DNA from 3 places in the Streptomyces sp. NPDC093064 genome. Region 3 is predicted to be linked to each of the others. Evidence: riboswitches for the same ligand, from Rfam matches in the RefSeq annotation. Region 3 holds a riboswitch; each other region holds the start of a gene.

What was found. A riboswitch is a leader RNA that binds a small molecule or an ion and turns the genes downstream of it on or off. The one in region 3 is predicted to bind cyclic di-AMP.
Positions count from the first base shown of each region.
Region 1: it holds a riboswitch for cyclic di-AMP, as region 3 does, so the genes downstream of both, ACIQFZ_RS12110 (NlpC/P60 family protein) here and ACIQFZ_RS16230 (transglycosylase family protein) in region 3, are expected to answer to the same signal.
Region 2: it holds a riboswitch for cyclic di-AMP, as region 3 does, so the genes downstream of both, ACIQFZ_RS20875 (M23 family metallopeptidase) here and ACIQFZ_RS16230 (transglycosylase family protein) in region 3, are expected to answer to the same signal.

Region 1 is NZ_JBIVPK010000007.1:270,813-280,862, forward strand. It holds gene ACIQFZ_RS12090 (extracellular solute-binding protein) at 1-841, opposite strand, end outside; gene ACIQFZ_RS12095 (LacI family DNA-binding transcriptional regulator) at 1,287-2,321, shown strand; gene ACIQFZ_RS12100 (phosphatase PAP2 family protein) at 2,397-3,239, shown strand; gene ACIQFZ_RS12105 (bifunctional [glutamine synthetase] adenylyltransferase/[glutamine synthetase]-adenylyl-L-tyrosine phosphorylase) at 3,275-6,271, opposite strand; cyclic di-AMP (ydaO/yuaA leader) riboswitch at 6,587-6,767, shown strand; gene ACIQFZ_RS12110 (NlpC/P60 family protein) at 6,775-8,040, shown strand; gene ACIQFZ_RS12115 (hypothetical protein) at 8,276-9,049, opposite strand; gene ACIQFZ_RS12120 (hypothetical protein) at 9,051-9,413, opposite strand; gene ACIQFZ_RS12125 (hypothetical protein) at 9,507-9,980, opposite strand.
Region 2 is NZ_JBIVPK010000016.1:54,626-64,675, forward strand. It holds gene ACIQFZ_RS20860 (Lrp/AsnC family transcriptional regulator) at 1-627, shown strand, start outside; gene ACIQFZ_RS20865 (GNAT family N-acetyltransferase) at 734-3,790, opposite strand; gene ACIQFZ_RS20870 (HPr family phosphocarrier protein) at 3,967-4,248, shown strand; gene ACIQFZ_RS20875 (M23 family metallopeptidase) at 4,420-5,175, opposite strand; cyclic di-AMP (ydaO/yuaA leader) riboswitch at 5,188-5,348, opposite strand; gene ACIQFZ_RS20880 (pitrilysin family protein) at 5,583-6,971, opposite strand; gene ACIQFZ_RS20885 (pitrilysin family protein) at 6,968-8,341, opposite strand; gene ACIQFZ_RS20890 (DNA topoisomerase IV subunit A) at 8,715-10,050, shown strand, end outside.
Region 3 is NZ_JBIVPK010000011.1:151,439-161,488, reverse strand. It holds gene eno (phosphopyruvate hydratase) at 1-367, opposite strand, end outside; gene ACIQFZ_RS16230 (transglycosylase family protein) at 625-1,353, opposite strand; cyclic di-AMP (ydaO/yuaA leader) riboswitch at 1,358-1,525, opposite strand; gene ACIQFZ_RS16225 (transglycosylase family protein) at 1,708-2,781, opposite strand; gene ACIQFZ_RS16220 (cytochrome P450) at 3,005-4,258, opposite strand; gene ACIQFZ_RS16215 (nucleoside triphosphate pyrophosphohydrolase) at 4,397-5,377, opposite strand; gene ACIQFZ_RS16210 (SurA N-terminal domain-containing protein) at 5,504-6,151, opposite strand; gene ACIQFZ_RS16205 (glycoside hydrolase domain-containing protein) at 6,342-7,169, opposite strand; gene ACIQFZ_RS16200 (hypothetical protein) at 7,394-8,092, shown strand; gene ACIQFZ_RS16195 (hypothetical protein) at 8,233-8,616, shown strand; gene ACIQFZ_RS16190 (protein kinase) at 8,697-10,050, opposite strand, start outside.

The DNA.
Region 1 (10,050 bases), on a different contig from region 3:
CGGAGCCCTTGTAGAAGTTGGTGATCTCCCAGGGACCCTGGATGATCGCGGCGACCTTGCCGCCGACGAACGCGTCCTGGATGTGGGCGTAGGCGTCGGCGGTGGTGTCGGCCTTGTGCAGACCCTTGCCGTCGAACAGGCTGAGCCAGGTGCCGTAGGCCTTCTTGGCGGGCGCCGAGTTCATGGTGATCTTCTTGGCGTCGGCGTCGACGGTGTTGGTGCCCTCGCCGTAGAGGAAGCTCTGGGCGTAGTAGGCCTGGGTGGAGCCCCAGTAGCCGTCGACGCCGGTCTTGTCCTTGATCTTGGCGGCGGCGGACTTCAGCTCGTCCCAGGTCTTGGGGGCCTCGGAGATGCCGGCCTGCTTGAACAGGTCCTTGTTGTAGACAAGGGCCAGGGTGTCGGTGACGAACGGGACGCCGTAGGTCTTGCCCTCGTACTGGGCCTGCGTGATCAGGCTGGGCTGGAACTTGTCCTGCTCGGCGAGGGCCTCGGTGCCGTCCAGCGGCACGAAGTAGCCCTTCTTGGCGAAGGCCGGGGTCCAGCCGACCTCGGAGCGCAGCACGTCCGGGGCGCCCTTGGAGCCGGCGGCCGTGTCGAACTTGTTCTGCGCCTGGTCGAACTGGACGTTGACGTACTTGACCTTGATGTCCTTGTTGGCCGCTTCGAACTGCTTGACCAGGGCCTGGTACGTCGGTGCCTCGTTGGTGGCGTTGGAGGTGTCCCACCAGGTGATGGTCACCGGACCGTCCGACTTGTCGCTGCCGCTGTCGCTCCCGCCGCACGCCGTCGCCGCGAGAGCGAGGGACGCCACCAGCGCGGTGGCCGCTATGCCACGCCGCATGAGTTCTCCTTGAGGGTTAAGCCCGTGAACAGGGAACGGTCCCGTCCGCCGCCCTGCCGACTTGCCGACCGCGCCGTTGCCGCCGCCGGGCGACCGAGAACGTAACAGCGTTGCAAGCTCCGCGAAAGACCTTGCAGAAAAAAAGTGCAAGACGGCAGGCGAGTTACCACTTCGTGATCTGTCGGGGCAGGCCCTACGGCCCTGATTTCACGCGGGCAGGCGGCCCCTCGGACACTTGTGCAAGACTCTGCAAGCCCTTGCCAGACGATGGTGGGGGAGGAATCATCCCGTTGCGGACCGGACGCCGAGACCCGGACGTCGACCGGCCGCCGACCGAACACGAGGGATCGCGATGACGCAGCAGCCCGCAGCGGGCCGTTCAACGGCTCGCACCAGGCGCCCCGTCGGTGTGCAGGGCGGGGGCCGACCGGTACAGTCCGGTCATGTGACCACACGGCTTGCCGACATCGCCGCCCAGGCGGGGGTGAGCGAAGCGACCGTCAGCCGCGTCCTCAACGGGAAGCCGGGCGTCGCCGCCACCACCCGCCAGTCCGTGCTGGCCGCCCTCGACGTCCTCGGCTACGAGCGCCCGGTACGGCTGCGGCAGCGCAGCGAGGGCCTGGTGGGCCTGATCACCCCGGAGCTGGAGAACCCGATCTTCCCCGCGTTGGCGCAGGTCATCGGCCAGGCGTTGACCCGGCAGGGCTACACCCCGGTGCTCGCCACCCAGACCCCCGGCGGGTCCACCGAGGACGAGCTGACCGAGATGCTGGTGGACCGCGGGGTCGCCGGGATCATCTACGTCTCCGGTCTGCACGCGGACACCACGGCCGACATGGAGCGCTACGAGCGCCTGCGCGCCCAGGGTGTGCCCTACGTCCTCGTGGACGGCTTCTCCCCCAAGGTGCAGGCGCCGTTCATCTCCCCCGACGACCGGGCCGCGATGACCCTGGCGGTGACCCACCTCGCCTCCCTGGGGCACGCCCGTATCGGCCTGGCCCTCGGCCCGAAGCGTTTCGTGCCGGTCCAGCGCAAGATCGAGGGCTTCGTGCGCGCCATGCGGGACCAGCTGGGCCTGGCCGCGGACGTCGTCGAGTCGGAGCTGATCCAGCACTCCCTCTACACCCTGGAGGGCGGCCAGGCCGCGGCCACCGCGCTCATCGAACGGGACTGCACGGCGATCGTCTGCGCGAGCGACATGATGGCGCTCGGCGCGATCCGGGCGGCCCGGCAGCGCGGCCTGGAGGTCCCCCGGGACGTCTCCGTCGTGGGCTTCGACGACTCTCCCCTGATCGCCTTCACCGACCCGCCCCTGACGACCATCCGCAAGCCGGTGCCGGCGATGGGCCAGGCGGCGGTGCGCACGCTGCTCGAGGAGATCGGCGGGACGCCCGCGCCGCACAGCGAGTTCGTGTTCATGCCGGAGCTGGTGGTGCGCGGTTCGACCGCTTCGGCCCCTGGGGACCGCCCTCGTCCCTGAGGCGGAGAACATGCGAACGGAACCCGACCGGCGGATGATCGGTGGACGAACGCTTTTCTGGCAGACTCTGTGCCTATGGGTGACTCGACCGTGACACGACTGGAAGGCCGGGAAGAGGCCGTTCCGCCCCTTGTCACGGACGAGCAGTCCCCCACCGTCCTGGAGCGGCTGCGCACCCCCCGCCGGCCGCGGCTGTGGTTCGAGATCCTGCTGATCGCGGTGAGTTACTGGACGTACTCGCTGATCCGCAACGCGGTCCCGGAGCAGAAGGCCAAGGCGCTGCGCAACGCGGACTGGGTCTGGAACGCCGAACACCAGCTCGGCATCGCCGTCGAACACTCGGTCAACCATGCCGTGAACTCGGTGACTTGGCTGATCATCGGCATGAACTACTACTACGCGACGTTGCACTTCGTGGTCACCATCGGCGTCCTGGTGTGGCTCTACCGCACGCACCCCGGCCGCTACGCGGCGGCCCGGCTCACCCTCTTCGTGACGACGGGCGTGGCGCTGCTCGGCTACTACCTGTACCCGCTGGCGCCCCCGCGCCTGATGACCGGCGACCACTTCGTCGACACGGTCCAGGTCCATCACACCTGGGGTTCCATGGCCTCCGGCGATCTCAAGAACATGTCCAACCAGTACGCCGCGATGCCGTCCATGCACATCGGCTGGTCCCTGTGGTGCGGCCTGACCGTCTTCACCCTGTGCACGATCCCGTGGCTGCGCGTCCTCGGCCTGCTCTACCCGGTGGCCACCCTGGTCGTCATCGTCGCCACCGCCAACCACTTCTGGCTCGACGCGGTCGGCGGGGTGCTGTGCCTCTCCTTCGGATTCACGATGGCCCGCGCCTGGTACGGGGCGCTGCCGCACGCGCTGCCGCGGCTGACGCCGGCGCTGCGGCCGACGGAGGCGTAGGGCCGTAGCGGTGTCGGTGTCGCCGAGCCGCCGTCTCACGCACCGTAGAACAGCTCCTCCATGACCGCCCGGGCCCGGCGTGCCGTCCGCCGGTACGCGTCGAGCATGTCGCCCGCGTGCCCCGGCCCGTATCCCAGGTACCGCCCCACCGCGGCCAGTTCCCGCGGCTCGGTGGGGAACGTGTCCCCCGCCCGGCCCCGCACCAGCATCACCGCGTTGCGCACCCGGGTGGCCAGCACCCACGCCTCGTCGAGCGTCGAGGCGTCCTCCGGGGACACCAGTCCCGCCTCCCGCGCCGCCGTCAGCGCCTCCCGCGTCCGTGTGGTCCGCAGCGACGCCTCCCCCGCCGCGTGCCGCATCTGGAGCAGCTGCACGGTCCACTCCACGTCGGACAGCCCGCCCGGCCCCAGTTTGGTGTGCAGCTTGGGGTCGGTGCCGCGCGGCAGCCGCTCGGACTCCATCCGGGCCTTGAGCCGCCGGATCTCCCGCACCGCCTCCTCGCTCAGTCCGCCGCGCGGATAACGCAACGGATCGATCAGCTCGATGAACCGCCGCCCCAGGTCCTCGTCCCCGGCCACCGGCTCGGCCCGCAGCAGCGCCTGGGACTCCCACACCAGCGACCACCGACGGTAGTACGCCTCGTACGACTTGAGCGTGCGCACCAGCGGCCCGGACTTCCCCTCGGGCCGCAGATCCGCGTCGACCAGCAGCGGCGGATCCGCGCTCGGGATCTGGAGCAGCCGCCGCGTCTCGGCGACCACCCGGGCCGCGGCCTCGGCGGCCTCCCGCTCGTCGGCGCCCTCCCACGGCTCGTGCACGAACAGCACGTCCGCGTCCGAGCCGTAGCCCAGCTCGTGCCCGCCGAAGCGCCCCATGCCGATGATCGCGAACCGGGTCGGCAGGGTGTCCCCCCATCCCTTGCGCACGACCGCCCGCAGGGTGCCGGCGAGCGTGGCCGCCGTCAGGTCGGACACCGCGCCGCCCACCTGGTCCACGAGCGCGCCCTGGTCGGCCTCGACGGGCCGGGTCTCGGTGCCGTAGGAGCCGACGATGTCGGCGGCGGCGGTGCGGAACAGCTCCCGCCGCCGTACGCCGCGCGCCGCCGTGACGCCCTGCTCGGGGGTCTCGGCGCGACGGACGGCGGCGAGGACCTCCTGCTCCAGCTGGGCGCGGCCGCGCGGTTCGAGGCCGCCCGCGTCGCCGTCGCCCAGCAGTGCCACGGCCTCGGGCGCGCGCATCAGCAGGTCGGGCGCGAGCCGCCCGGCCGACAGCACCCGGGCGAGGTTCTCGGCGGCGGCCCCCTCGTCCCGCAGCAGCCGCAGATACCAGGGGGTCTTGCCGAGCGCGTCCGACACCTTGCGGAAGTTCAGCAGCCCGGCGTCCGGATCGGCGGAGTCCGCGAACCACCCCAGCAGCACGGGCAGCAGGGTCCGCTGGATGGCCGCCTTCCTGGTGACGCCGGAGGCCAGCGCCTCCAGATGCCGCAGCGCGGCGGCCGGGTCGGCGTACCCGAGCGCGACCAGCCGCTCCCGCGCGGCCTCCGGCCTCAACCGGGCCTCGCCGGGAGCGAGTTGGGCAACCGCGTCGAGCAACGGCCGGTAGAACAGCTTCTCGTGCAGCCGGCGTACGACGCTGGTGTGCCGTTTCCACTCCCGGGTCAGCTCGGTGATCGGGTCGCTGCGCAGGCCGAGCGACCGTCCGAGCCGGCGCAGATCGGCCTCGTCCTCGGGGACGAGGTGGGTGCGCCGCAGCCGGAACAGCTGGATGCGGTGCTCCAGGGAACGCAGGAACCGGTAGGCGTCGTCGAGTTGCACGGCGTCCACACGGCCTACGTACCCTCCGGCGGCCAGTGCCTGCAACGCGTCCAGGGTGGAGCCGCTGCGCAGCGACGGGTCGGTCCGCCCGTGCACCAACTGAAGGAGCTGCACGGCGAATTCGACGTCGCGCAGGCCGCCCGGCCCGAGTTTCAGCTCGCGCTCGACCTCGGCCACGGGGATGGTCTCGACCACACGGCGGCGCATCTTCTGCACGTCTGCGACGAAGTTCTCGCGCTCGGCGGCCTGCCAGACCAGCGGGCCGAGCGCGGCGATGTACTGGCCGCCCAGTTCCAGGTCGCCGGCCACCGGGCGGGCCTTGAGCAGCGCCTGGAACTCCCAGGTCTTGGCCCATCGCTGGTAGTAGGCGACATGGCTGCTGAGGGTGCGCACCAGCGGCCCGTTGCGGCCCTCGGGCCGCAGGTTGGCGTCGACCGGCCAGATCGAGCCCTCCACGGTCGTCTCGGAGCAGATCCGCATCATGTGCGAGGCGAGCGCGGTCGCGGCGCGCAGGGCCTTGACCTCGTCGGCGCCGTCCGCGGCCTCGCCGACGAAGATCACGTCGACGTCGGAGACGTAGTTGAGTTCGTGACCGCCGCACTTGCCCATCGCGATCACCGCGAGCCGGCACAGCGCGTCGTCCGCGGGCGCGGCGGCCCGCGCGAGCCGGAGCGCGGCGCGCAGGGTCGCGGTGGCGAGGTCGGCGAGCTCGGCGGCGGTCTCGGCGACATCCGTGGTGCCGCACACGTCGCGGGCGGCGATGGACAGCAGGCAGCGCCGGTAGGCGACGCGGAGCGCGACCGGATCGCCGGCCTCGGCGAGCCCGTGCTCGAACTCCTCCACGCCCGGGTGCAGGTCGCGCGGCTCGTAGGTGACCAGCGCCCGCCAGTCGCCTGCGTGCCGGGCGAGGTGGTCGCCGAGCGCGGTGGAGGCGCCGAGCACGCCGAGCAGCCGGTCGCGCAGCGGTTTGGCCGCTATCAGCGTGTCGAGCAGCTCGCGGCGGGCCTTGGACTCCGGCTGCGCCTCCAGCAGCCGGACCAGCCCGCCCAGCGCGAGATCCGGGTCGGCGGTGGCGCCCAGCGCCTCCAGCAGCACCGGATCGTCCCTCAGCGGCGCGAGGTCCGGCCCGTCCAGCAGCCGCTCGGCGTCCGAGGCATGGATGAAGCCGTGCCGCAGCAGCCGCGTGAAGGTACTGCTCCTGCGCCCCGGCGCCGTCATCCCGGCCTCCCGTCGGATCAAGCCCGTCCTGGCCAGAGCCTATCCGGAGTCCCGGTCCTGAGCCCTGACGGCGGTCCCGCTTTCCGCGCCGGTCGGAGGTCGTCGGGGAGGCCCGGGAAACGGGGATACCCGCCGCCCACAGGACGTACGGTCCGGACGCCCCGAGGGCATCGGAGTGCAGCCATCCGTATGCGTACCGTGAAAGTCACGAATACGTAGCGGACATATCACGCACCAACCTTCACAGCAGTCACAAGCGTTGGCTAGCGTGCCCGGCGGGCACCCCGTACCCCCGCCGGCGAACAACGCCGGGACGGGTGGCCTGCGCCGAGTCCGGTGCGCCTCACGGCAGCCGGAGCCGGGGACCCACTCATCCCTGGGGTGAATCGGTCCCGTTCACGCGTCCCCCACCGCGCGTACGGGACGGTAGGGCAGCCCTTCCGACCACCCGCCCGAACCCGACAGCTAACCCGGTAGGCGGTCCATGGAAGGAGGCGCCACTCTTGGCGTCGCACCGCAAAGCCCGGACCACGGCCACCCGGATCGCCGGACTGCGCACGTCCCCGGCCCTCGGTCTGACGACCGCGGCCCTCACCTCCGTGGCACTGCTGTCCCAGACGGCGAACGCCGCGCCCGCGCAACCCCAGAAACCCAGCCTCGAAGAGGTGCAGAAGAAAGTCGACGACCTGTACCACCAGGCCGGAGTGGCCACCGAGAAGTACAACGCGGCCAAGGAGAAGACCGCCACGCAGCGCACACGCGTGAACGGCCTCCTCGACGACGTGGCGAAGCGCACCGAGAAGCTGAACGAGGCGCGGCGCGAGCTCGGCATGTTCGCCGCCGCCCAGTACCGCACGGGCGGGATGTCCGGCACCGCGACGCTGCTGCTCGCGAAGGATCCCCAGCAGTACTTCGACCAGGACCATCTGATGAGCCAGCTCACCGAGCGGCAGAAGAAGGCCGTCGACGACTACCAGACCGCGCAGCTCGCGACGACGAAGAAGCGCACCGAGGCGACGAAGATCCTGGAGTCGCTGACCACCTCGCAGGACGATCTGAGGACCAGCAAGCTCGACGTCCAGACGAAGCTCAGCGAGGCGCGCCATCTGCTGTCGACGCTGACCGCCGAGGAGAAGGCGCGGCTGGCGGCGATCGAGAAGAAGAAGCAGGAGATCGCCCGGCAGAAGGCCGCGGAGCTGGCCCGCCGGCAGGCGGCGGCGGAGGCGGCGGCGGCCGCGCAGAAGCTCAAGGAGGAGCAGGCGGCTCAGAGCGCCAAGGCGAAGGCGAGCAGCGGAACGGGCACGAGCACGGGAGCGGGCACAAGCTCCGGATCGAGCACGAGCTCCGGATCGAGCACGGGCTCGGGTACGGGTACGGGCGGGGGCACGAGCACGGATGCCGGATCGAGCACCGGCTATGCCGCCCAGGCCGCCAAGGTCATCGACTTCGCGCGGGCCCAGATCGGCAAGCCGTACGTGTGGGGCGCGTCCGGCCCCGGTTCGTACGACTGCTCCGGGCTCACGCAGGCCTCCTGGAAGTCCGCCGGGATCTCGCTGCCGCGCACCACCTGGGACCAGGTGAAGGCCGGCACGACCGTCTCCGTCTCCGCGGCCAAGCCCGGCGACCTGGTCTTCTTCTACGACGACATCAGCCACGTCGGGATCTACATCGGCAACGGCATGATGATCCACGCGCCGCACTCGGGCGCGAACGTCCGCGAGGAGTCGATCTACTACATGCCGATCCACAGCGTCGTCCGTCCCGCGTAACGCGCGCGCCGGACACCCGGTGCCGGCACCGGCACCGGCACCGGCACCGGCACCGGACATGAAAGGGCCCGCACCGGGGGGTGCGGGCCCTTTCAGGGGGCGGCGCCACTCAGGTCCAGGGCACCGCGATGAAGATGTCGGCCACGGTGAGCAGCTCAGGAAAGCCAGCCCCGACCTGCGCCTACAGCACCGGCAGACGCTTCTCGGTTCGAAGGATTGCCATCGCGCCGTGCCGTCACCCCGTGTGCGTGCCCGCGTGCCGGCCACGGCCCCGGTTCGGCGTGTCGAGGCGTCGGGTCGCCACGAGAAGCAGTCCGACCAGGGCCGACCACAAGACGATCACCCCGACGGGACCGGTCCATATGCCGGATATTCCGGCCAGAGCAGCGCAGGGCATGGCAAAGATCGTCTGCATCCCGCGCTTTCCGAGGCGTGTGGGCAGCCCCGTCGCGGCGTAGTGGGGAGCGCGCGCGACCGCGTGCCCTCCCGCATAGGCGGCGAAGAGGCCGATGGCGAACAGGGCCAAGGCGATGGCCGTGCTCCAAAGGGACAGTCCTTCGGGGTTGTCGTCGGAGTACTGCGTCACGCCGTCCTTGCTCACGGCGGTCGCGTAGTCCCGCCACATGGTGACGGTGACCACGTCTCCGGCACGGAGGTGCCCGAGCAGCGGCTCGGCTCCGCCCATGGCTACTTCCCGGGGCACTGATCCGGGTCCGGTGAGCCGGAGGTCGTACCGCTGGTTCTTGGGCTGTTCCCGTATCTCCGTGCCGCGCACGGTGGCCTGGACGGGGCGCAGGCAGTCCTCGGTGACCGCCGTACCGCAGGGGCGAGCGGCTCGATACGCGCGCTCCTCGGCCATGTCGTCGGGCACGCGGGTCAGTCCGACGCCGGCGAAGAAGATCAGAGCGACACCGAGCAGTACGGCGACGGCTCCCCAGCAGCGGTGCCAGAGGGTACGCAGGCGCAGACCACGCCGGGCACCGCTTCGGCCGTCGCCCTCGTACGGCATGTCAGGCCTCCCGCCGCACGCGGGAGCAGACCGTGAACACGGCCATAGCGACCACCAGCCCCGCCGCGGTCGCCGTGGTGTCGGCGAGCAGCCGGTCCAGATGAGGTCGCAGCTGGTCGACCAAGGTGCCCACCACGACCGAGCCGGAGACCGCGGCCACCAGACCGGCGCCCCAGTGACGGTGCCTGTTGTAGAACCACCGGCCCAGCACCATCACCACTGGTGCGGCGACAGGAAGCTGCCGCTCGTCGAGCAACTCCAAAGCTGCCCACGTAAGGGCGAGCACCACCAGGCACCCCGCCGCCACCCTGGCCGCCTCGGCCCACAACACCGGCCGGTCCCCGCTCACCACGACGCCTTCCACCCTCCCCCTCCGCGCCGTCGTGCCCACGGCGTCGCACCGACGGCAATTGAGCCACACCCGCCCCTCCACGCGCCATACCGGTCCCCGACACGATCAGCGGACGTCTCTTCTGACCACCCTCGGACGGCCCGAAGTACAGCCGGCCCACTTCCAGCGGGCCCCGTGCACCTGCTGCGGCCTGCGAGTTCCCTTGACCTTGGCGCTACGGGGGAACACCTGGGGGAAACGGCAACCAGGGCATCCCGCCGATGCGCGGATCCGGTCGCCCGCCGGTAACTCGGCGTGGATGCTCGGCCGGACCTCCACGATGGCGTCGGCGTCCTCCTGATCGCCCTCCTCGTCGCGCCAGAGGTAGACCCGCACGTGCTTCGCCCGGTGAAGGCCGCGCACCTTCCACTCGGTCATCAGGTCGGCGACGACGAGGGAAAGGGCGTACTGGGGGCCCTCGCTCAAATCGTCGGCGGTGATCGTGCCCCGCCACCGTTCGGGGTCCCTGCCGTAGGGGCGCCATCCCTCCGAGCCGTGCGGCTCGAACACCCGGTACACCCAGTCCGTCTCGGTGCCCATAGCACCGATCCTGTCACTGCAAGGAGCACCATGCGCCGCATCAGATCCACCCTCGCCGGCCTCGGGGGCA
Region 2 (10,050 bases), on a different contig from region 3:
GAGGTGAGCGCGGTGGAATGCCTCTTCGCCACCTCGCTGTACACGGAGGGCAGCCGATGGCGGCTGCACTCCCTCGACTCGGCACAACTGGGCGCGCTCGGCCCTCCCGGTGCCGGCGTCCGCGAGGCGGCTTCTTCCGCCGAACTGGACCGCCTCGACCATGCTCTTCTCGACGCCCTGGTCCGCGACGGACGTCTGGGGCTCGCCGCGCTCGCCGAGCGCACCGGCACCAGCGCGGCGACCGTACGCCGCAGGGTGCACCGCCTCACCGACTCCGGCGTGATCCTCTTCCGCTGCGACATGGCCCCGCACCTGACGGGACTGCCTGTATCCGTCACCTTTCGCGGCCAGGCCCCGGCCAGCGATCTCAACACGCTTCACCGAACGCTGGCCACGCTACCCGAATGCCGTCTGGTCGCCGCCGTCACCGGGACCACGAACGTGCTCGCCACGTTCTGGCTGCGCGACATCGGCGACATCGAGCGCCGCGAAACCGCGATGTGCGCCCGGCTGCCCTCCCTCACGATCGCCGACCGGATCGTCGGGCTGCGGACGGTCAAGCGGATGGGGCACCTGCTCGACGGGACCGGACGACGGACCGGAACGCGGCCCATACGGCCCTGGTAGGGGGCGCACCGGTTCCGCGGACGGTTGCGGGAAAGGCACACGGTTGGCCAGCAGTTCCCTGTGAAGCCGGAATCTGGCGGCCGATCCGCCGCGCGGGCGAGGGTGCTCAGTACACCGGGAGCGTGCGCGGGCCGAGGTCGTCGCGGGCCGGCGGGGGTGCCAGGCGCACGGTGGCGTCGAGGACGCTCAGCCCGCGCGGGGCGACGACGACCGGCTCCAGGGTGACGGCGACGACCTCCGGGTGGTCGTGGACCAGCCGTGACACACGCAGCAGCAGCTCCTGCAACGCGGGGGTGTCGACCGGGGCCGAGCCACGCCAGCCGAAGAGCAGGGGTGCCGTGCGGATGGAACGGATCAGGGAGGTGGCCTCGCGGTCGGTGACCGGGATCAGCCGGTGCGCCATGTCGCCGAGCAGCTGGGAGGCGACCCCGGCGAGCCCGAAGGAGAGCACCGCGCCGGCCGCCGGGTCGATGACCGCGCGCACGACGGTGTCGACCCCTCGGGGTGCCATTGCCTGCGCCACCGGCCGCAGCTCCTCGGGCTTGCCGAAGAGGTCGGTCAACTCGGTGTAGGCCCGGCGGAGTTGATCCTCATCGGTGAGGTCGAGGCGTACGCCGCCCAGGTCGGCGCGGTGCCGCAGGTGCGGGGCGGTGGCCTTCAGGGCGACGGGGTAGCCGAGGGCGCGGGCGGCCTCCGCGGCGGCGTCGGGAGTGGGCGCGGGCAGGGCCCGGCGCACGTGGATGCCGTACCGGCCGAGCAGCTCGCAGGTCTCCTCCGTACCGAGCGTGAGGCCCTGCCCGCGCTCGAGCAGTCCGCCGATGAAGGCGGCGGCGCCCTTCTCGTCGATGTCCTCGTACTCCGGCACCTTCCCCGGCTCCACGGCCTCCCGCCGCCACTGGCCGTACCGGACCGCCTCGGCAAGGGCCCGCACGGCACGCTCGGCAGCGGGATAGGCGGTGATCAGCCGCGGCCCGGTGGGGGCCGGCTCGGGCCCGGCACCGCCCGCCGTCATACCCGCGGGACCTGCGCCCCCGGCCGCGGCCCTGTCGGGCACGGCAGGGGACGGCCACCGGGAGCCGGGGCGGAGCTGCGAGCCCGTGGCGGAAGCCTCGCCCGGACCTCGCCGAGGTCCTGACGTGCATGCCTTTGGACCTGTGCCGGTCTCGGGGTTCGGGTCTGCCAGCGATGCCCGGCCCGCCTGGTGCCCCGGACCCGCCGGGGATGCCGAGGCAGGCCGGGGTGTCGTGGGAGGTGGCAGGAGGGGGGTCGCTCCCGGGTGGGGGCCCGGGCCGGGTGCCGGGGCCGTGCTGGTGGCGGCGGAGAGGGCTTCCGCCAGGCCGCCGAACTCGACGTGCACGACGAGGACCGGCTTGCCGGGGACCTCCTGCGCGGCCGAGCGCAGCGCCTCGGCCAGGGCCGAGTCCTCGGCGGCCCCCTCCCCCAGCGCCGGTATCAGGGTGACGACCACCGCGTCGGCGGTCTCGTCGGCGAGCGCCCGGGACAGCGCGACCCGGAAGTCCTCCGCCGACGCCGCCGTAGTCAGGTCCCGCGGCGGCTGGGGGCGCAGCCCCTCCGCGAGGCAGCGGTCGTAGGTCAGCACTCCCAGCGACTCGGAGTTGCCGAGGATCGCCACCCGCGGGCCCGGCGGCAGCGGCTGCCGGGCGAGCAGCAGGCCGGTGTCGACCAGTTCGGTGATGGTGTCGACCCGGATCACGCCGGCCTGCCGCAGCAGCGCGGACACCGTCGCGTGCGGCAGCCGCGTCGCCCGTACCGCGTGCCCCTGCGGGGCGGAGCCCGCGCCCTGCACCACGACCAGCGGCTTCACCGCCGCCGTACGCCGGGCCAGGCGGGTGAACTTGCGCGGGTTGCCGATGGACTCCAGGTACATCAGGGCGACGTCGGTGTCGGGGTCGTCGTACCAGAACTGCATGACGTCGTTGCCGGAGACGTCCGCCCTGTTGCCGGCCGACACGAAGGTCGACACGCCCGTGACCCCGGTGACCCCGCCGCCGCGCCGGTGCAGCCGGGACAGCAGCGCGATGCCGATGGCCCCGGACTGGGCGAACAGCCCGATACGGCCCGGCCGGGGCAGCTCGGGGGCGAGGGAGGCGTTCAGCCGGACGTCCGGCGAGGTGTTGATGATCCCGAAGGTGTTGGGCCCGATGATCCGCATGCCGTACGTGCGCGCCTGCCGCACGAGGGCGCGCTGCCGCTCGCGTCCCTCGGGACCGCTCTCCGCGTAGCCCGCGGAGATCACGACGAGCCCCTGCACCCCGTGCTCGCCGCACTCGGTGACGGCGTCCGGGACGCGCTCGGCCGGCACGGCGACGACGGCGAGGTCCACGGGCCCGTCGATGTCCCGCACCGAGCGGTGGGCGGGCACCCCGTCGATCTCCCGGCAGTCCTCGCCGAAGGCCCGGTTCACGGCGTGGAGCCGGCCCGTGAACCCGGCGTCGCGGATGTTGTCGAGGATGCTGCGGCCCACGCCGCCGCGCGTGCGGCCCACGCCGATGACGGCGACCGAGCCGGGCATCAGGAGCCGCCGTACCGACCGCCCCTCGGCCCGCTGCTCCCGTGCGCGCTGCACGGCCAGCGAGCGGTCGGTCGGCTCGATGTCGAACTCCAGGTGTACGACGCCGTCCTCGAAGCTGCGCTTCTGGACGTACCCGGCGTCCGTGAACACCTTGATCATCTTGGTGTTGGCCGGAAGCACCTCGGCGGTGAAGCGCCGGATGCCGCGCTCGCGGGCGACGGCCGCGATGTGCTCCAGAAGCGCGGAGGCGACCCCGCGTCCCTGGTGGGCGTCCTGCACCAGGAAGGCGACCTCGGCCTCGTCGCAGGGCGCCGAGGCGGGTAGGCCGTCCGCGCCGATGCGGTCGTAGCGTACGGTGGCGATGAACTCGCCGCCGACCGTGGCCGCGAGTCCCACCCGGTCCACGAAGTCGTGGTGCGTGAAGCGGTGGACGTCCTTCGCGGACAGGCGCGGGTAGGGCGCGAAGAAGCGGTAATACTTGGACTCGTCCGACACCTGTTCGTAGAAGCTGACCAGACGGCCGGCGTCATCGGCGGTGATGGGGCGGATCCGTGCGGTGCCGCCGTCGCGCAGCACCACGTCGGCCTCCCAGTGGGCGGGGTACTCGTGCCGGTCCGGCGAGGTCTGCATGGGGCCCAGCGTACGGCTCGCGTCCGACAGCGGCGCGAGGCAGTCTGTGGAGGACACACGTCGGACCGAGGCCGCGGTCCGACGCCGCCCGGGGCGGCGCACACCCCCGCTCCGGGCTCGCTCCACGTGTGGAAAACTGGTCTAGACAACCCTGATCACCCGAAGGGCAGCAACACATGGCTGAGCGCCGCGTCAACGTCGGCTGGGCCGAGGGCCTCCACGCCCGCCCCGCCTCCATCTTCGTCCGGGCCGCCACGGCCTCAGGCATCCCCGTGACGATCGCCAAGGCCGACGGGACGCCCGTCAACGCGGCCTCCATGCTGGCCGTGCTCGGCCTCGGCGCCGAGGGCGGCGAGGAGGTCGTCCTGGCCTCCGACGCCGATGGCGCGGACGCCGCGCTGGACCGGCTGGCCAAGCTGGTCGCCGAGGGGCTCGGGGAGCTTCCCGAGACCGTCTGACCGGCAGGACCGCTCCTGCGCCGAAGCCGTGCCGCCCGGACGGGGTGGCACGGCTTCGGCGTGCCCGGCGGGCCCCCGGAACACCGGAAGGGAACACAGGAAGCCCCGGCTCGGGAGCCGGGGCTTCGGGGGTGTCGCGTGACGCGCCGGGCGGTGTGCCGGCGCGGGAGGTCAGATGTTGAGGCCGTGCCGGCGGAGGTAGCCCACGGGGTCGATGTCGGAGCCGTAGTCCGGGGACGTACGGGCCTCGAAGTGCAGGTGCGGTCCGGTGACGTTGCCGGTCGCGCCGGACAGGCCGATCTGCTGGCCCGGGACGACCTGCTGGCCCACCGAGACCCCGATGGACGACAGGTGCCCGTACTGGGTGTACATGCCGTCGGCCATCCTGATCACGACCTGGTTGCCGTACGCCCCGCCCCAGCCGGTCTCGACGACGGTGCCGATGCCGACCGCGCGGACGGTGGTGCCGCTCGCGGCGTGGAAGTCGATGCCGGTGTGGGTGCCGGAGGACCACAGGGAGCCGCCGGTGCGGTAGCCGGTCGATACGTAGGAGTCGAGGATCGGCGTCACGAAGGCGTTGAGACGCTTGCGCTCGGCCTCGCGGGCGGCGCGCGCCTTGACCTCGCGCTCCTTCGCGGCCCGCTCCGCGGCCTTCTTGCGCGCGGCCTCCTCGGCCTGCTTGCGCGCGGCGGCCCTGTGCTGGGCGAGGGCCTGGGCGTCGATCTTCTCGGCGACGCTGTCGCCGATGGTGACGACCGGGGTGAGGCCGGTGTCCTCGGGGGCGGGGTCCTCCGCGGCGAGGGCCGGGGCGGCGAGGGTGCCGATGACGCCGGTGGTGGCCAGGGCCGCGACGCCCGCCGCGCGGGCGGTGGTGCGGTGCATCCGGCTCGGCCGGCGGTGTTTCCCGGCGGCGCGGGTGAACGCCATGGAGACGTGGGTCCTTTCCTTCCCTCTCGCCTACCGGGTTAGCTGACGGGTTCGGAGCAGGAAGGTCTCCTACGGCCCCCTCGCGGCGTGCGCGGGTGTCCGATTCACCCCAGGGACGGCGGGTCCCCGGCTCCCCTGGCTCGCGCCGTACGGGGACTCGGCGATGGCTGTCCGGTGCCGCGGACGCGGCGCACTGCCCGACGAACAGCCGGACCGACGCTAAACGGGGCCGCTTTCAATTCCCAAACGGATCAGATGTTTTGTAGCGCATACCACAGGGCAGACAGGCAACCTCCCCCTCAATTCGGACATCGTGGGGCCCTGGTGACGCTTCGGGCACCAAGGCCCCACGCGCGCGTGTGCCGTTCGCCGCGCGTGCGGCGGCGAACGGCGGCGAGGGGGTACCTCTACTCGGCCGCGACGACGATGACCCGGCCGGCGCCCAGGGCCTCGACGGGCTCCTTGATCTGCGCCGCGTCACCGACGAGGACCGTCACCAGCCGGTCCACCGGGAAGGCGTTGACGACGGCCGCGGTCGCCTCCACCGTGCCGGTCGCGGCGAGCTGCTGATAGAGCGTCGCCTGGTAGTCGTCGGGCAGGTGCTGCTCGACCTGGTCGGCGAGCGTGCCGGCCACGGCGGCGGCCGTCTCGTACTTCAGCGGCGCCACGCCGACGAGGTTCTGCACGGCGACGTCCCGCTCGGCGTCGGTGAGGCCCTCGGCGGCGAGCTTGCGCAGCACCGTGAACAGGTCGTCCAGGGCCGGGCCGGTGTTCGGGGTGTCGACCGAGCCGCTGATGGCGAGCATCGCGGCGCCCGACCCGTCGGGGGCCGAGCGCAGCACCTGGCCGAACGCCCGCACCCCGTAGGTGTAGCCCTTCTCCTCGCGCAGGACGCGGTCCAGGCGGGAGGTGAGGGTGCCGCCGAGGCAGTAGGTGCCGAGCACCTGGGCGGGCCACACGCGGTCGTGCCGGTCCGGGCCGATCCGGCCGATGAGCAGCTGCGTCTGCACGGCGCCGGGCCGGTCCACGATGACCACGCGGCCGGTGTCGTCGGCGGTCACCGGCGGCACGGGCCGCGGCTTGGCGGGCGAGCCGGTCCAGGCGCCCAGGGTCCGGCCCAGCAGCTCGTCGAGGTCGACGCCGGTGAGGTCGCCGACGACCACGGCGGTGGCCGTGGCCGGACGCACGTGCCGGTCGTAGAAGGAGCGGACGGCCGCCGAGTCGATCGCGCCGACCGTGTCCTCGGTGCCCTGGCGCGGACGCGACATGCGCGAGCCGGCCGGGAAGAGCTCCTTGGACAGTTCCTTGGCGGCGCGGCGGGCCGGGTTGGCCAGCTCGTGCGGGATCTCGTCGAGCCGGTTGCGCACCAGGCGCTCGACCTCGGATTCGGCGAACGCGGGCGCCCTGAGGGCGTCGGACAGCAGGCCGAGCCCCTTGGCCAGGCGGGAGGCCGGGACCTCCAGGCTCAGCCGTACGCCGGGGTGGTCGGCGTGCGAGTCGAGGGTGGCGCCCGCGCGCTCCAGCTCGGCGGCGAACTCCTCGGCGGAGTGCTTGTCGGTGCCCTCGGAGAAGGCCCGCGCCATGATCGTGGCGACGCCGTCCAGGTCGGCCGGCTCCGCGTCCAGGGGCGCGTCCAGCAGCACCTCGACGGCGACGACCTGCTGGCCGGGGCGGTGACAGCGCAGCACCGTCAGGCCGTTGTCCAGCGTCCCGCGCTCGGGCGCGGGGAACGCCCACGGCTTGGCCGCGCCGGCCCGGGGCTGGGGGTGGAACTCCATCGTGGCGAGCTCGGTCACTTCGCCGCCTCCTCGGTCTCGTCGGTGGCCGCGGCGTCCGCGCCCTGGGCGTCGTCCTGCGCGTCGGCGGCGGTCGGCTCGTAGACGAGCACCGCGCGGTTGTCGGGGCGCAGGCGGGACTTGGCGGCCTCCTGGACCTCCTCGGGCGTCACCTCCAGGACCCGCTTGACGGCGGTCAGGGCGAGCTGCGGGTCGCCGAACAGGACGGCGTAGCGGCACAGTTCGTCGGCGCGGCCGGCGACCGTGCCGAGGCGGTCCAGCCACTCGCGCTCCAGTTGGGCCTGGGCGCGCTCCATCTCCTCGGCCGTGGGGCCCTGTTCGGCGAACCGGGCGAGCTCCTCGTCGATGGCCGACTCGATGACGGGGACCTCGACGTCGCCGGAGGTCTTCACGTCCAGCCAGCCCAAGGAGGGCGCGCCGGCCAGCCGCAGCAGTCCGAAGCCGGCCGCGACGGCCGTACGGTCGCGGCGCACCAGGCGGTTGTAGAGCCGGGAGGACTCGCCGCCGCCGAGGATGGTGAGCGCCAGGTCGGCCGCGTCGCACGCGCGCGTGCCGTCGTGCGGGAGCCGGTAGGCGGCCATCAGGGCACGGGCCGGGACCTCCTCCTCGACGACCTCGCGCAGCTGCTCGCCGATGACCTCGGGCAGGGAGCCGTCGCGGGGCTCGGGCTTGCCGTCGTGGGACGTGATGGAGCCGAAGTACTTCTCGATCCAGGCGAGCGTCTGCTGCGGGTCGATGTCACCGACGACCGACAGGACGGCGTTGTTGGGCGCGTAGTACGTGCGGAAGAACGCGCGCGCGTCCTCCAGGGTGGCCGCGTCCAGGTCCGCCATCGACCCGATCGGCGTGTGGTGGTACGGGTGGCCCTCCGGGTAGGCGAGGGCGGTCAGCCGCTCGAAGGCGGTGCCGTAGGGGACGTTGTCGTAGCGCTGGCGGCGCTCGTTCTTGACGACGTCGCGCTGGTTCTCCATGGACTCGTCGTCCAGCGCCGCGAGCAGGGAGCCCATGCGGTCGGCCTCCAGCCAGAGGGCGAGCTCCAGCTGGTGGGCGGGCATGGTCTCGAAGTAGTTGGTGCGCTCGAAGCTGGTGGTGCCATTGAGGGAGCCGCCCGCGCCCTGCACCAGCTCGAAGTGGCCGTTGCCCTTGACCTGGGCGGAGCCCTGGAACATCAGGTGCTCGAAAAGGTGAGCCAGGCCGGTACGTCCCTTGACCTCGTGGCGCGAGCCGACGTCGTACCAGAGGCACACCGCCGCGACCGGGGTCAGGTGGTCCTCGGAGAGCACCACGCGCAGGCCGTTGGCCAGGCGGTGCTCGGTCGCTGTCAGGCCGCCGGAGTCTGCCTCGGCTGCGGCCGTGTGACCCATGGGCATGTACGTCCCTTCGATCGCGGTGGCGGTCTGCGAACCGCCCTTTTCCTGCCGGTCCTGCCACTGTATGCAAGCGTGCGGACCCCTGGCGAAGTTCCCACGACCCGTACGCCGAGAGCGAGACGGAAAGCCGGGCGCCACGGCGGCAGGGCGGGACGGGACGCGAAGGGGCTTCGCACGCGTCACAGAGGCACCACCGCCCTCAAGGGCCACGGGACGGACAAGGCCGCGGCAGCCGACGGCGGGAGGCGCCCCGGAGGCGGGACTGGATCACGGAACGGCCCTGTGGGGACGGGGCGTGGTCCGCGTTGTCGGTCGCGCGGTCCACAATGGTCCGCGTCAGATCCCGTCACGCTTCAGCAAGGAGCCGGCAGCGATGGCCCGCCGCAGCACGAAGACCCCGCCGCCCGACGACGCGTACGAGGAGAGGATCCTCGACATCGACGTCGTCGACGAGATGCAGGGCTCCTTCCTCGAGTACGCGTACTCGGTCATCTACTCCCGCGCCCTGCCGGACGCCCGGGACGGACTCAAGCCGGTGCACCGCCGCATCGTCTACCAGATGAACGAGATGGGGATCCGCCCCGACCGCGGCTACGTGAAGTGCGCGCGCGTCGTCGGCGAGGTCATGGGCAAGCTGCACCCGCACGGCGACGCGTCGATCTACGACGCCCTGGTGCGCCTGACCCAGCCCTTCTCGATGCGTGTCCCGCTCGTCGACGGCCACGGCAACTTCGGCTCCCTGGGCAACGACGACCCGCCGGCCGCCATGCGGTACACCGAGTGCCGGATGGCCGAGGCCACGGGTCTGATGACGGAGTCCATCGACGAGGACACCGTCGACTTCGCCCCCAACTACGACGGCCAGGAGCAGGAGCCGGTGGCCCTGCCGGCCGCCTTCCCGAACCTGCTGGTGAACGGCTCCTCGGGCATCGCCGTCGGCATGGCCACGAACATGCCCCCGCACAACCTCAACGAGGTCATCGCGGCCGCCCGCCACCTGATCCGCCACCCCAACGCCGACCTGGACGCCCTGATGCGGCACGTCCCGGGCCCGGACCTGCCCACCGGCGGCCGGATCGTCGGCCTGTCCGGGATCAGGGACGCCTACGAGACCGGCCGCGGCACCTTCAAGATCCGCGCGACGGTCTCGGTGGAGACCGTCACGGCGCGCCGCAAGGGGCTGGTCGTCACCGAGCTGCCCTTCTCCGTGGGCCCGGAGAAGGTGATCGCCAAGATCAAGGACCTGGTCGGTTCGAAGAAGGTCCAGGGGATCGCCGACGTCAAGGACCTCACCGACCGCGAGCACGGACTGCGCCTGGTCATCGAGATCAAGAACGGCTTCGTGCCGGAGGCCGTCCTGGAGCAGCTCTACAAGCTGACGCCGATGGAGGAGTCCTTCGGCATCAACAACGTCGCCCTGGTCGACGGCCAGCCGCTCACGCTCGGCCTGAAGGAGCTGCTGGAGGTCTACCTCGACCACCGCTTCGAGGTCGTACGGCGCCGCAGCGAGTACCGCCGGCGCAAGCGGCGCGACCGGCTGCACCTGGTGGAGGGCCTGCTCACCGCGCTGGTGGACATCGACGAGGTCATCCGTCTGATCCGCTCCAGCGAGAACTCCGCGCAGGCCAAGGAGCGCCTGATGCGGCGCTTCTCGCTGAGCGAGGTCCAGACCCAGTACATCCTGGACACCCCGCTGCGCCGTCTGACCA
Region 3 (10,050 bases):
CGTGGGCGACGGCGAGGGAGACGCCGAGGATGGCGTTGGCGCCCAGCGAGCCCTTGTTGTCGGTGGCGTCCAGGTCGAACATGGCCTGGTCGATCAGACGCTGCTCGGTGGCGTCGTAGCCGACGAGCTCCGGGCCGATCTGCTCGATCACGGCGAGGACGGCCTTCTCGACGCCCTTGCCCTGGTAGCGATTGGGGTCGCCGTCACGGAGCTCGATGGCCTCGAAGGCACCGGTGGAGGCGCCGGAGGGGACGGCGGCACGACCGGTGCTGCCGTCGTCGAGGCCGACCTCGACCTCGACCGTGGGGTTGCCTCGGGAGTCCAGGATTTCCCGGGCTACGACGACGTCGATGGACGGCACGAGCATCTCCTTCTGGGATGTGACGCTGGAAGTGCGGGGCGTGAGCCTTGCGACTAGAGCCTAACCGTCCCGGGGCGGCGACCGGCCGACCGACCGCCTCGTGGACAGAGTGACGGTACCCATTGTTCCCACTCGGAACAAAGGGGAGGGGAAGGTTCGGGAACGGCCGGGCGTGCGGGAGACGAAAAAGCCCCGCCCCGGCGCGTAGGGGGGAACGCGCCGGGGCGGGGAGCCCTGGAAAGCGCCGAGGGCGGGACGGGCCCTTACTTCAGGTGGAGCTGCTGGCCCGGATAGATGAGGTCGGCGTTGTCGACGATGTCCTTGTTCAGCTCGAACAGCTTCTTCCAGCCACCCTGGACGCCGTGCTCGGCGGCAATGGAGCTGAGGGTGTCGCCGGAGACCACCCTGTACTCGCCGTCACCCTTCCTGACCTTCTCGCCGGTCGGCGTAGTGACGGTCTTGCTCGGGGTGGGACGCGTCGCGGAGCGGTTGGCGGCCTGCTGCTCGGTCGAGCGGGTGGCGGTGCTCTTGGCGGAGCTGCCGCTCGACGACGACGAAGACGAAGAAGACGACGACGAGGACGACGAGGACGACGACGCGGGGGCGCTGCCGGTGTAGGCGGCACCGGACAGGCCCCTGCCGCAGACCGGCCAGGCGCCCTTGCCCTGGCCCGCGAGTACCTTCTCGGCGACGGCTATCTGCTGCGACTTGGAGGCCAGGTCGGCGCGCGACGCGTAGGCGGTGCCGCCGTACCCGGCCCAGGTGGAGTTGGTGAACTGGAGGCCACCGTAGAAGCCGTTGCCGGTGTTGATGGACCAGTTGCCGCCGGACTCGCACTGGGCGACCGCGTCCCACTCGGAGGCGGTGGCGGCGGAGGCGTCGCCGACCGCCATCAGCGGGGCGGCGACAGCGGCGCCGGCGACACCGGCGAGCGCGATGACACGGGTGGTCTTGGACGTGCGACGGTGCTTGCCCTTGCTGGAGAACAGCATGGTGGGATCCCCTCACCGACGCCTGCGAGGTGAGCTGTCGGGTTCGGGCCGGTTGAGTTGCCCGGCCGTGCCTCGTGCGTGAGGCACGGCTCCACCCCTAGCCGCTCCGGTCAACTGCCGGGCGCGGCACTTACCTTGGGTCCCCCGCTCCTGCCCACGGCGCTTGACGCGACGACTGTTCCCGTACGGCCGCTGGCAGGATTCGGCGTTGCGGCAGCCGGGGCTCGCGGTGACGAGCGGTCACGACCGTAGGCACGCGCTCCGCCGAATTCCAAAGACGATCAGGGCTTCTGAGAGTCATCCCACACTTTCACCGAATGGGACATTCGGTGCGAAGTGGGACGTGAACTCCCGCTACTTTTGGGGCGTTTCGGTAGGGACATTCAGGGTCTGACCGGCAGAGATGTGGTTGGGGTCGGACCCGACCGCCCCCCTGTTCGCCGCGTACAGCGCATCCCATCCGCCCTGAAGGTCAAGGGAGTCGGCGATGGACTCGAGCGAGTCGCCGGCGCGGACGGTGTAGGAGTCGGCGACGACGGCGCGCGCGATGCCGCCGCGGGAGGCGTGGCGGCCGGAGGACGCGGCCGCGTGACTGTCGGCCGGGTCCTCGGCGGCACTGCCGCCGCGGTGCCGCCCACCGCCGAGCGCCCCGGCGTCGAGCGCCCCGGTGTCGACCAGGGTCGAAGTGCCGCCGATCTGCCACGAGTTGTCCGTGTCACCCGGCTGCGGCGTGACCGAGGGCGAGGCGTCGGGCGACTGGAACCCGCTTGCGGCGACATCGGGGGACGTGTCGGACTTGGCCGGGTTGCCCTTCTTGGCGGGCGAGGACGGCGAGGGGGAGGACGTGGTGGGGGACGCGGTCGGCGAGCCGGAGGAACCGGAGGAATCGGCCGGACCGGGGTCGGCGTCCGACGAGCCGGATGAACCGGACGGGTCGCTCGACGACGCCTGTGACGAGTCGGACAGACCGAGGTCGTCCGTGAGGGACTTTCCGGAGGAGTTGGAGGATCCGGACGCATTACCCACGCCGGTGTCGACCTTCGCCGCCCCGGACTTCTTGTTGAGCCCGGAGAGCAGCCCGCACGTCGGCCAGGCATCGGGGCCCTTGTCGGCGAGCAGCTTCTTGGCCACGGCTATCTGCTGGGACCGGCTGGCCTGGTCGGCGCTCGAGGCGTAGTCGAGGCCGCCGTACTTCTCCCAGTCGTCCTGCGTCAACTGAAGGCCGCCGTAGTAGCCGTTGCCGGTGTTGGCGCTCCAGGCGCCGCCACTCTCGCACTTGGCCACCTTGTCCCACGCGTTGCCGTCGGCCGCGCTGGCGCCGCCGGCGCCGATCAGTGGGATGGCGATGGCGGATCCGGCCACTCCGGCGGCGACAAGGAGGGCCGGAGCCTGACGGGGCCGACGGTGACGTCCGTTCCCGGAGAGCATACGGAGACCTTTCGTGCGACAGCGGTGACCCGCGTGGCGACCGCAGACTCGGCGCCACGCTGATGGGTGAAAGTATCGGCTGACGATCGCTTGTCACAAGTTCATGCCGCACAGATCACGTGAAGATCACACCGTTGAACATGTGTCATCTTCGTGCCCGTCATTGGGTAGGCGTGGTGCGGCGGCAGGCGTCTTTTCCTGCCTTGTCCGGCTTCCCTGCGACTTACCGACCAGGCGTGAACCGCACCGGCAGCGTCCGCAGTCCGCGCATGATGAGCCCACCGCGCCAGCGCAAGTCGGCCGGATCTGTGTCCAGTTGCAGGTCCGGGAGCCGGGTGAGGAGGGTCGCCAGCGCGGTCTGGCCCTCCAGGCGGGCGAGCGGTGCGCCGAGGCAGTAGTGGATGCCGTGGCCGTAGCCGAGGTGTTGATTGTCACGCCGCCCGAGGTCGAGGACATCGGGGCCGGCGAACCGCTCCGGGTCCCGGTCGGCGGCGGCGAGGACGACGAGGACCGGGTCGCCGGCGGCGATGTCCTGCCCGCCGATGGTGAGCGGCCGGGTGGCGTAGCGCCAGGTGGCCAGCTCCACCGGACCGTCGTAGCGAAGGAGTTCCTCCACTCCCGTCTCCAGCAGGCCGCCGTCCCCCTCGGCGAGGGACCGCTGGAGCCGGTCCCGCTGCTCGGGGTGGGTGAGCAGGGCGTAGGTGCCGTTGCCGATGAGGTTGACGGTGGTCTCGAAACCGGCGAACAGAAGGATGAAGGCCATGGCGGCGGCCTCGTTCTCGGTGAGGTGCTCGCCGTGGTCGGAGGCGCGGATGAGGGCGGAGATGAGGTCCTCGCCGGGGGCGGGCTCGGCCGGGAGCGCCTCGCGCTTGCGGTGGATGAGGTCCGCGAGATAGCCGCGCATCTTCTTCACCGAGCGGGCGACCCCGCCACGCGGGCCCTTGCCGTGGCGGATCATCATGCCCGCCCAGTCCCGGAAGTCGTCCTGGTCCTCGCGGGGGACGCCGAGCAGGTCGCAGATGGCGTAGATGGGCAGCGGGAAGGCGAACTCGTGGATGAGGTCGGCGGTGCCGCGCTCGGCGAACCCGTCGATGAGTCCGTCGGCCAGCTCCTGCACACGCGGGGCGAACTCGGCGACGCGGCGCGGGGTGAACGCCTTGCTGACCAGCCGGCGCAGCCGGGTGTGGTCCGGCGGGTCGATGTTCAGCAGGTGGGTCATCAGCTCGGCCTTGCGCTCACCGGGGATGCCGGTCTTGCCCTTGGCGTGCGCGGGCTCGGCGTGGTGCGCCGGGTTCTTGGACAGCCGCTGGTCGGCCAGGGCCTGCTTGGCGTCCGCGTACCGGGTGACCAGCCAGGCCTCCACTCCGCTGGGCAGCCGGGTCCTGTGCACGGGGGCGTGCTCGCGGAGCCAGGCGTAGGCCGGGTAGGGGTTGCTCGCGAACTCCCAGGTGAACAGGGCGGGTGGCTGGTCGTGCATACGGTTGACCCTAGCGCCGGGGGTTCGGCGTCAGGCTTTCCGCCCCCACCGCCGCGGCTCCGGCCCTTCCCGTCCCTGGCGGCGATGCCCCCGGCTCCCCTGCCGGACCACCCCCTCCCCGCCCGCGCCCTCAGGGCTTCAGTTGCCCTCCGCCTCTACGATCGCGTCCCGGTACGCGCGCGCCGCCGCGCGCAGTGCCGCCTCCGGGTCGACGCCCTCCGCCTCGGCGCGGGCGGCCAGCGCCAGCAGCTCGTACCCGAAGCCCTCCCTCGCCGGGAGGGGGACCTCCAGGCCCGCCGTGCGGACCCGGGAGGCCAGCTTGGCGGCGAGGGCGAGGCCGGGCTGGCCGAGGGGGACACCCTCGGTCACGGAGGTGCGCCGCTTCTCCTCGGCCTTGGTGCGCAGCCAGTGCTCCTTGACCTCCTCCGGGGTGGTGGCGGTCTCGTCGCCGAAGACGTGCGGGTGGCGGTGGATCAGCTTGGCGACGATGGTGCCGGCCACGTCGTCGATGGAGAACGGCTCCTCGGGGTCCTCCTCGGCGATACGGGCGTGGAAGACCACCTGGAGCAGGACGTCGCCCAGTTCCTCACGCAGCTCCTCGCGGTCGCCGTCCTCGATAGCCTCGACCAGCTCGTACGCCTCCTCGATGCCGTACTTGGCCAGGCCCTTGTGGGTCTGTCGGGACGACCAGGGGCACTCGGCGCGGATGCGGTCCATGACCTGGACGAGGTCGAGCAGGCGGGCGCCGGGCAGGTCGTAGGAGGCGGGCAGCAGCTCCAGCTCCGGCATGTTCACACGGCCGGAGCCGGCCAGGCGGGCCAGTCCGTCGGTCAGGGCGGGTTCGCCCTCGCCGGTGGCCACGACGACGACCGTACGGCCGCCGGCGCACACGTCCACCAGTTCCTCGGCGCTCGGTGCCGACTCGTCCACGGCTATACCCGCCTCGCGCAGATACGGCAGCTGCGGATGGGCGCCGTCCGCGCACAGCACCCGGTCGGCCGCCCGCAGCGCCTGCCAGGCGGGCCAGGACAGGAGCCCGGGGGCGACCCGGTGGCTGGTGGTGAGCAGGACGATCCGGCCCGGGGCCGCTGCGGAGGTGGTCGCGCTGGTGGTGTTCACGGTCCGAACGTAACGCACACCGGCGACGTCACCCCTGGTTGTCCACAGGCCGGGGGCCGTCCCCCGGCCCGGTTGTCCACAGGCCCGGTCGTCCGGCGTCCGGTCGTCCGGCGTCCGGTCGTCCGGTCAGGCCGACTGCTTCGCGTCCACCGCCGAGACGTCCCGCAGCCACGGCGTCTTGGCGTTCACGAGGGTGCTCTTCTCGACGTCCCACGTGCCATAGCGCGGGTTGAGGTCCACGTGGAGTTCGGCGGAGGCCTCGGACAGCGCCTTCCAGAAGGCCGGCTGGCCGGCGTCGGTGTTCAGATGGGCCGCGAGCTTCTGCGCCTCCAGCTGGAGGCGGAGGTTGTCGTCGAGGCGCCGCGGCGGCACCCCGTACCGCTGGAGCCACGTGTCCTCGAGCGCCTTGGCGCCGCCCGCCTGCTGTTCGAGACCGGTGCGCAGCTGCTGGATCTCGCTACGGCTGACGCTGAGGCCGGCGTTCTTGGCGGCGCGGTCCAGCACCCGGTCGAGCACCATCTGGTGCAGCGTGTCCCGAGTGAGGGTGCCGGTCGCGGCGACGGCCTGCTGGTACTGCGCCTCGTCGGCCACCGCGGCACGCTGCGCGTCGCGCACCTCGCTCACCCGGCTCTGCAACTGCCCGAGGGTGATCCGCTGGCCGCCGATCACGGCCGCCGCGCCCGGACGTGCGTCGTTTCCACAGGCGGTGAGCAGGGGTGCCGCCGCGAGGATCGTGGCGGACAGGACGAGCGCGGTGCGACGGCGGCGGTGCAAGGAAACCTCCCGTGGTGGAGATTGTGCGGCGGTGCACAAAGTCTTGCGGTGATCGATATTAGGCAGCGGCCGGGCTCCGGCCAACCCATTCGACCAACGATTCACCACGACTTCGGGCACCGTCGCACCACGCCCCGCCCGAGCGGGCGTCGGCCGACACGGAAGCCGGGCGTCACCGCCCGGTTCCGGCTCAGCCGGTGATTGCCACCGGGGCGTCCCAGGTGTCGCGGTCGACGGTGAGGGTGTAGCCGCCGCGGGTCTCCTTGCTGTTGACCATGTACTGGTGGGCGCGGCTGTGGTCGGTGAACTGGGTCTTGCCGAAGGGCCAGTCCGTGGTGGTGGTGTCCTTGCCGTCCCACAGGGCGTACCAGAGGTTGCCCGGCAGGTCGGTCTTGTCCGTCGCGGTGGCGATGGCCTTGGCGCTGGAACTGGTGAAGCCGTAGAAGCCGGCCCGGTACGTCTTGGCGCGCAGTTCCTTGTCGAAGGCGCGGACGTAGGTCAGCACGGCGTCGTTGCACGCCTTGTCGGTGATGTCGTACGGCTCCATGTCGAGGTAGATCGGGCTGCCGGCCTTGATGCCGAGCCCCGCCGACTTGGCCACCGCGTCCTTGGCGTCGCTGGTGCCGAGGGAGGCGGCCGTGGCGGCGGTGAGCCGCTCGGGGTTGGCGCTCTTCTGGCAGGGCGGCTGGGCGCCGACGTACAGCGGGATGAGCTTCCAGCCCATGGAGCTGACCGACTTCACCCAGGAGGCGGTGAGGTTGGGCTGGGCGCAGCCGCGGTTCTTGCCGCCGATGTAGACGGCCGCGGCGCCGTAGTAGCCGGTGTTCCAGGCCTTCATGGCGCTCAGCGAGGGCGCCGTGCAGGTGTCGAAGGCGCGGCCGGTGAAGGTCTTCTGGGCGGGCCAGGCGGTGGCCGCCATGGAGGTCTGGGCCGCGATCCCGGCGCCGGCGACGACGACGGCCCCGGCCGCCGCCCACGTGATGTACCTGCGCTTCTTCGACTGCCGGTGCTCGGCCATCCCCACCCCTGTTGTCGTGTACGTGCTTGTTGCGCGTGTGCGGACGCACGCTAACCGACGGAACGTCTCCGGCCTGAAAAGTGATCGCCTCGCAGGGCACAAGAATCACTCAAGACGCAGCAAAAACACGCGTGTTACCTGCGACAGGCGACGGTCCGGCCTGCTCGGGCGGCATAAGGTCCGCTGGCCACTCCTCTGTGGCCCAGCCCGAGAAAGCACCTCACATGCACTTCGCGTCCCGCGCCGCCCATGTCCTCGCCCTGGCAGCGCTTCCCCTGGCCCTGACGGCCTGCGGCTCGTCCGGTTCCGCCGGCCACGCGTCCTCCGGGTCCACCCGCGACCCCAACGCCGGTCTGCTCACGGGCACCCAGCTGAAGAAGGCCCTCGCCCCGGCGTCGTTCTTCGCCTCCGGCTTCGCCGTCGACCCGAGCGGGGCCAGGGACTCCGGCGACACCTACACGCCCCCGTCGAACGCCCCGGCGGCCAAGCCGGACTGCACCAAGCTGGGCGGCACCGCGTGGATAGACGTCACCGGGATCACCGGCGTGTCCTTCGCCCAGAACGACTACGTCCGCAAGGACACCTCCGAGGACATCGGCCAGGAGATCGACACCTACCGGGGCACGACGGCGGCGAGCGTCCTCAAGGCCGTGGAGAAGACGGCCACGGACTGCGCGGGCTTCACCGACTCGCAGACCCACACCAAGGTGAAGGTCACCGGCCGCTCCACGCCGGGCCTGGGCGACGGCGCCTACACCCTCACCCTCACCGACCCGTCCTGGGAGAACGGCACGACCCTGGTCGCGGCCCGCGTCGGCACGAACGTCGTCAGCGTCATGTCGACGGACGGCCACGACAACGGGGCGGCGACGGCGAAGAAGCTCACGCTCCGGATCGTCGGCGCCCTGCGCAAGGAGTCCTGAGCCCGCGCGCTCCCCTGCGCCCCTCGCCCCTTTCCGCCGCCCGGCCCGTCGTCCACAAGCGGCCTCCACACCCCCCGCCGTGGCCTAACCTTGCCCTGCGACGACTCCGTCCCCGAGCGGCGGAGCGCTTGGGGGTGGAGATGGACAAGCGGCTGGAGGCCGGCTGGTTCCAGCGGATCGTCTGGTCCGTCCTGGTCTGGGGCTCGCTGGGCCTGCTGGTGTGGGTGCCGTTCCTGTACGTGGCGATCCGCCGCGGACGCGGATCGGACTGGGGCGCCTTCGCCGCGTTCGTCCTGTACGAGTGCGCCGTGATGCCGGGACTGTCCCTCGTGCCCGACGACAGCGACGCCGCCGCGGTACTCGGCACCGTGATCATCCTGTGCCTGCTGATGGCGACGGGGATGCTGCTGTTCGCCGTGTTCGACCGGCGGATACCGCAAGCGGTGGCAGCGGCCGGGTACGGCGCGACCCCTTCCTCACCCACGGTGCCGCAGGGCACGTACGGCTACCCCTACGGGCGCTGAACCGCACCGCGTACGGGCGTTGAGCCGCGGCCCCGAACGGGCGCTGAACCGCATCCCGTACACGCGCTGAACCGCACCGGTCAGCCGTGCACCTGGCCCAGCCACTGCAAGGTGCGCTGGATCTCGGCCGGGAAGGGATGCACGGGTCCGTGCCGCCGCTCCGCGTCGTGCAGCAGGCGCAGCAGGGTCTCGTGGGCGGCGGTCCGGTCGCCCAGGGCGAGCAGCAGGTGCCCGATGCGGCGGCGGATCTCGAAGGGCAGGTCGGGGTCGGCGGCCGTGTACGGGTTCTCCGCGAACCGGTTCTCGAAGTAGGGCAGCAGGGCCCGGTACTCGGTGAGCGCCGCGGCCGGCTCGCCGAGTTGTTCGAGGCACTGCGCCGCGTCGTAGCGGAACCGGAGGGACTGCGGGTCGGCGGCGCCCGCCTCGGTGGCCCGTTCGTCGGCGAGGCGCCGCAGTTCGGGCAGGGCGCGCCGGTACTGGCCGTCGTCCATCAGCGTGGCCGCGTACTGCTTGCGCAGGGTGCGCACCACCGGGGAGTGCTCGCCGTGCTGGGCGGCGGCGGCCGGGAGGATCGCGCCGAGGATGTCGACGGCCTGGGTGATGCGGCCCTCGCCGAGCAGCCGCTTGACCTCGTCGACGGCGGTGGCGACATCGTGGTGGCCGCCGGTCCTGGCGGTGGACGGTTCGGGGCGCGGTGCGGGGATGACGGCGCGGTCGGGCCAGGGGGCGTGCGGGCGCAGGAAGGGGCGGGTGGGATCGAGGGGTCCGCCGGTGTGCGGGCCGCGCGGGGGCAGCAGCGGCAGCAGGTCTTCGTACACCGCCTGGGCACCGGCCGGGCGGTGCTGGGGGTCCTTGGCGAGCAGCCGCAGCACGAGGGATTCGAGGGCGTCGGGGATCTCGGGGCGCAGCCGGCGCACGGGCACCGGCGGCTCGTAGAGGTGGCGGTGCAGCACGCCGACCGCGGTGGACGCGGCGAACGGGACGTCCCCGCTGAGGAGTTCGTGCAGCACCACGCCGAGGGCGTACAGGTCGGTGTACGGGCCGACGGCGCCGCCCATGGCCTGTTCGGGGGCCATGTAGGCGGGGCTGCCGATGGGTGATCCGGTGCGGGTGAGGCGGGTGGTCTCTGCGTTGAGGACGGAGGCGACGCCGAGGTCGAGGACGGTGACGGTGCCGTCCGGCTTCACCATCACGTTTCGCGGTTTGAGGTCGCGGTGGACGATCGGTACGGCGTGCACGGCGGACAGTACGGCGCACAGCTGGGCGGCGACGGCGACCGCCCACTGCCAGGGGTACGGCTCGTGTTCGGCGAGGTGGTCGGCGAGGTCGGCGCCGTCGACGTACTGCATGACGAGGTAGAGGTTCTCGTCCTCGCTGCCCGCGTCGTGCACGGTGACCAGGCCGGGGTGGTCGACCTGTGCGGTGACGCGGCAC